2 regions of the Pseudoalteromonas sp. SG43-4 genome follow, and region 1 is predicted to be linked to the other one. Evidence: predicted binding sites of a transcription regulator. Region 1 holds the regulator's gene; the other holds the start of a gene.
What was found. The regulator FliA, encoded in region 1, starts transcription of late flagellar genes. The targets are predictions, from matches to a motif close to CTAAAGNTNNNNNNNNNNNNGCCGATA.
Positions count from the first base shown of each region.

Region 1 (2,415 bases):
TGACGAGTCAACTTTCCAACTTCAGCAAATAATTCAGACTGCTCTTTAGATGCAGCCTCTAAAATCAACTGATTTGCTTTGTCTTGCTCATCATTTTCTAAAAAAACAACGAGCTGACGAGCTTGTTCTAACGTTATTTGAGGCGCAGCTGGTGCTGGCATAAGCCTCTCCCCCATCATTAGCCTAAGCGTTCAAATACTTTTTCTAATTTAGTTTTTAATGTTCCAGCCGTAAATGGCTTAACAATATAACCATTAACACCAGCTTGCGCTGCAGCTATTATTTGTTCTTTTTTAGCCTCTGCCGTTACCATTAATACAGGGATATGTTTTAACTTATCGTCTGCACGTATTGCTCTTAAAAGATCAATACCCTGCATTCCAGGCATATTCCAATCCGTAACTACAAAATCAAACACTTGATTTTGCAACATAGGCAAAGCTGTAGACCCATCATCAGCTTCTTGAACGTTAGTGAAACCTAAGTCACGTAACAGGTTTTTTATAATGCGTCTCATTGTTGAAAAATCATCAACTACAAGAATTTTCATGTTTTTATCCAAAACATCCCCCAGTGAGGTATTAACCTTTGTTTACTTACTACTAATTTATCCAGTCATTGATTTTAGCTTTAAGCTTAATCATCGCCTGACCATGTATCTGACTTACACGCGATTCACTTACATCGAGTATATGTCCTATTTCTTTTAAATTCATTTCATCGTTGTAGTACAAAGAAAGCACCATTGCATCACGCTCTGGTAATGACTTAATTGCACTTAGCAAAGACTCATTAAACCTATCATTTTTAACATTATTAAAAGGTTTATCTTGTGCTAAATCTTGGCCTACAGGAGTAATAACATCCTCATCTACACCAAGGTCTTCAATGCCTAATATTTTACTCGTATTCGCATCATTTAAAATATGATGGTACTCATTGAGCGAAATTTCAAGTTTTTCAGCAACTTCTATGTCCGTTGGTTCGCGGTTCAGACTACTTTCGAGCTCAGTAATTGCTTCTGCAACTTGCCTGTTTTTACGGTGAACTGAACGAGGAGCCCAATCACCACGGCGCATTTCATCAAGCATAGCACCGCGAATACGAATACCTGCAAAAGTTTCAAAGCTTGCGCCTTTTGTTGCATCAAAGTTTTTCGAAGCTTCTATTAAGCCTATCATTCCTGATTGAATTAAATCATCAAGTTGAACGCTAGGTGGTAATCGAGCAATTAGATGACATGCCACTTTTTTAACAAGTGATGCATGCTTCTCAACAATCACATTTAAATTTTGTGTTGATTGATATCCCATAGCTCTATTCACCAGTGTTGTCATAATTAACCGTTTACTAGTTTCTCAATGAAAAACTCTAAATGCCCAGATGGTTGGTTGGGTATTGGCCATTTAACTGCTTTTGTTGCCAGCGTTTTAAACGCAAGAGCGGCTGGCGAATTTGGAAAGAGCTCTACTATTACTTTTTGACGACGTGTTGCTTTGCGCATATTTTCATCATAAGGAACCGTTGCTACTAGCTCCATTGATACATCTAAAAAGCGGTCGGTAACTTTAGATAGCTTTGCAAACAATTCAGTGCCTTCACGCATACTGCGCACCATATTGGCAACAATTTTAAATTTATAAACGCCGTGCTCACGACTTAATACTTTAATAAGTGCGTAAGCGTCGGTGATTGATGTCGGCTCATCGCATACAACAACCATTACATCTTGCGCTGCACGCGAGAAGCTCAGTACCATGTCTGAAATACCAGCAGCTGTATCTACAATTAAAATATCAAATTCGGTATTCAATTCGCTAAACGCACGAATTAGCCCAGCATGCTCAGATGGTGATAATTCAACCATACTTTGCGAACCCGATGTAGCGGGTACAATTTTAATTCCTGCAGGGCCTTCAACTAAAATTTCATCAAGCTCACATTCACCAGACAAGACATGTGACAAGTTACGCTCTACACGTAAACCAAGCATCACATCACAGTTTGCTAAACCCAAGTCAGCATCCAGCACTAATACTCGATTACCTTGCTGCCCAAGTGCAATAGCTGTATTTAGAGAAACATTTGTTTTCCCTACTCCACCTTTACCACCGGTTACAGCGATAACTTTTACGCCGTTGTTATTGTTTTGACTCATTTTGCGCAGGCCGCTTGCTTGATCTAATACTGTGTTAATCATACATCCCTACTGTGCTTGGCGCCACTGCTTGGTGCCTTGAATGTTGTTCTTTTGTTCTTTTTAAATATAATTGCTCAGCCTTTTTAACTAGTTTCTCAGCATTTGCAACACGAATATCCTCTGGTACTCGTTGACCATTAGTAAGATACCCTATTGGAAGGCGATTTTGAATCGCAATACTAATAATCTCACCCAAACTTAATGATTCGTCTAAC
Region 1 is NZ_JACJFB010000005.1:49,399-51,813, reverse strand. Features, by position in the region: gene H5160_RS06525 (protein phosphatase CheZ) at 1-161, opposite strand, end outside; gene cheY (chemotaxis response regulator CheY) at 179-562, opposite strand; gene H5160_RS06515 (RNA polymerase sigma factor FliA) at 603-1,313, opposite strand; gene H5160_RS06510 (MinD/ParA family protein) at 1,340-2,200, opposite strand; gene flhF (flagellar biosynthesis protein FlhF) at 2,193-2,415, opposite strand, start outside.

Region 2 (2,415 bases), on a different contig from region 1:
AGACATTAGCAAATTAATAAATTACTTAGCTAACAAGTAAGTTTAGCTAAAACAAAAAAAAGCTCCTTAAGGAGCTTTTTTTATGGGTAACGTTTACTGAACGTATTTATTTGCGCTGTAAGAAAACGCCCGACTCAATGTGATGCGTATAAGGGAACTGATCAAATATAGCAAAGCGCTTAACGTTATGCGTACGTGTTAAGTGATCAAGGTCACGCTCAAGAGTTTCAGGATTACAGGATATATAAATTATGCTTTCGTAGTTAGCCACTAAGTCACACGTTAATTCATCCATGCCCGCGCGTGGTGGATCAACTAATATGGTTTGGCAGTTATAGCTTTTTAAATCAATACCATCTAAACGAGAGAAAGTACGCTCGCCATTCATTGCTTGAGTAAACTCTTCACTAGACATACGAATAATATCTAAGTTCTCTACGTTGTTTTTAGCAATGTTGTATTGAGCAGAGTGAACAGATGATTTTGATATTTCCGTCGCTAATACTTTATTAAAAGAACCCGCTAATGCAATTGAAAAGTTACCGTTACCACAATACAATTCTAGTAAATCATTTTTAAGTGGTTTACATAAATCTTGTGCCCACTCCAGCATATTAATATTTACTTTTGCATTAGGCTGAGTAAAGCTATTTTCTACTTGTTGATAAATAAGCTCTTGCCCATTAACTGTTAAACGTTCAGTTACAAAGTCATCACCTAGTACTTCTTTTTGTTTGCGAGCACGACCTATAAAGTCAATTTTGTATTTACTGCTAAGCTTTTCTTTCAGTGCTTTAATTTCACTTAACCATTCATCATCCAGTGGTTTGTGATAAAGCAAGCTTACTAAAATTTCACCGCTTAGCGTTGATAGGTAATCGATTTGAAATAACTTACGGCGTAATATTTCACAAGGCTTAAGATTTTCAATCATCACCTGCATTATTTCACCTACTAGAGGCGCTGCTGGGTCAAATGTATCAACACGGATTTTTTCTTTTGTTTGTTGATCAAACATAATGTGAAACAGATCATCACCGTCGTGCCATACTCTAAATTCAGCACGTTGGCGGTAGTTAGTTGGCTCTGAGCTAAATACTTCTAATTGCTCCACACCAAAACGTTGAAACTGCGTACTAATTCGCTGCTCTTTTTCACTTAACTGCGCTTGGTACTGTGTGGTATCTATTTTAATAACTGCCATTAACGCTACTACCTTATCTAAGATCTGTTTATCGGCGCTATTGTAGGGAGCGCTGCGTATTTGTCTAGTTTTGGCTAGCATTTATACTGTTTTATTGAACATTGTACTTTAGTTTTTGTTGTTATAGCCGATAATAAACTACGCACGCTTAGGAGACGAATCATGAAAATAGGTAATTATGGCTTTACGCCAAACAACAACATCAATAAATTCAATAATAAAGCTGATATACAGCAACCTACAATTACGTCTCCTCAAGATAGCTATCAACAACGAGGCCGAGAGTTGGCCGCAAAGGTGCTTGGCGATAAAATGGCTGAGCAGCTTGGATTACCTATCGCAGAAAAAAAAGCAGATAAACCACTATTTGATTTTGATGAAATAGTAAAAAACGTACTCGATTTTGTAAGTAGTGCTGTAAATAAAGCAAAAGCTAACGGCGCTGATGACGAAAAGCTCAAAGATATGCTAGGCGATGCGCGCAAAGGAGTCCAAATAGGGATTGATGACGCTGTTGATGAACTCAAAGGTACAGGCGTATTTAATGATGACATGGAAGAGGGCATTAATAAGTCCAAAGAGGGAATTTACAATGGGCTGGATAAGTTTGAAGAGTCGTTATTTAACCCACAACCTGCCAGCGTAAATATAAGCCAGGCCCAATACGTCAGTATGACGAGTAATGCAGAGTATAAATTTACTACAGCAGAAGGCGATGAGGTAAGTATTAGCTTTGCTGATGCATTTGAATCTCAATCGGCAAGTGGCTATCAGCAAAATAGTAATAGTGAGTCGTTTGTAAGCTCATCATCGCAATCTCGACAGGTATCATTTTCGATGTCGGTAAATGGTGACTTAAACGAGCAAGAGCAAGAAGCTATTAATGCGATGATGGAAGACTTACAAGATTTAAGTAAAACCTTTTTTGGTGGTGATTTAGATGAAGCATTTGAACAAGCGCAAGAGCTGAGTTTAGACAGCGATCAGCTGGTGGCTTTTTCTATGGATTTACGCCAAACAAAAACAATAGCAACAGTTAAAAGCTATGAAGAATATAAACCAGCACCAGAAAAACAAGTAGCAGAGGGGTTAGCCCCTTTTAATGACGACCTTAAAAATGCTTTTGAAAAAGCGGGTGAGCTTGGATTACAAAATCAGCTAGCTGGTATTCTCCAATGGTTAAATCAAGATCAGGAACAAATAGATAAGTT
Region 2 is NZ_JACJFB010000032.1:22,267-24,681, forward strand. Features, by position in the region: gene H5160_RS19640 (thiol:disulfide interchange protein DsbA/DsbL) at 1-40, shown strand, start outside; gene trmA (tRNA (uridine(54)-C5)-methyltransferase TrmA) at 107-1,204, opposite strand; gene H5160_RS19650 (DUF5610 domain-containing protein) at 1,367-2,415, shown strand, end outside.
Region 2: H5160_RS19650 (DUF5610 domain-containing protein) is a predicted target of FliA. The motif match lies at 1,311-1,337, and genes of this name have one in related genera.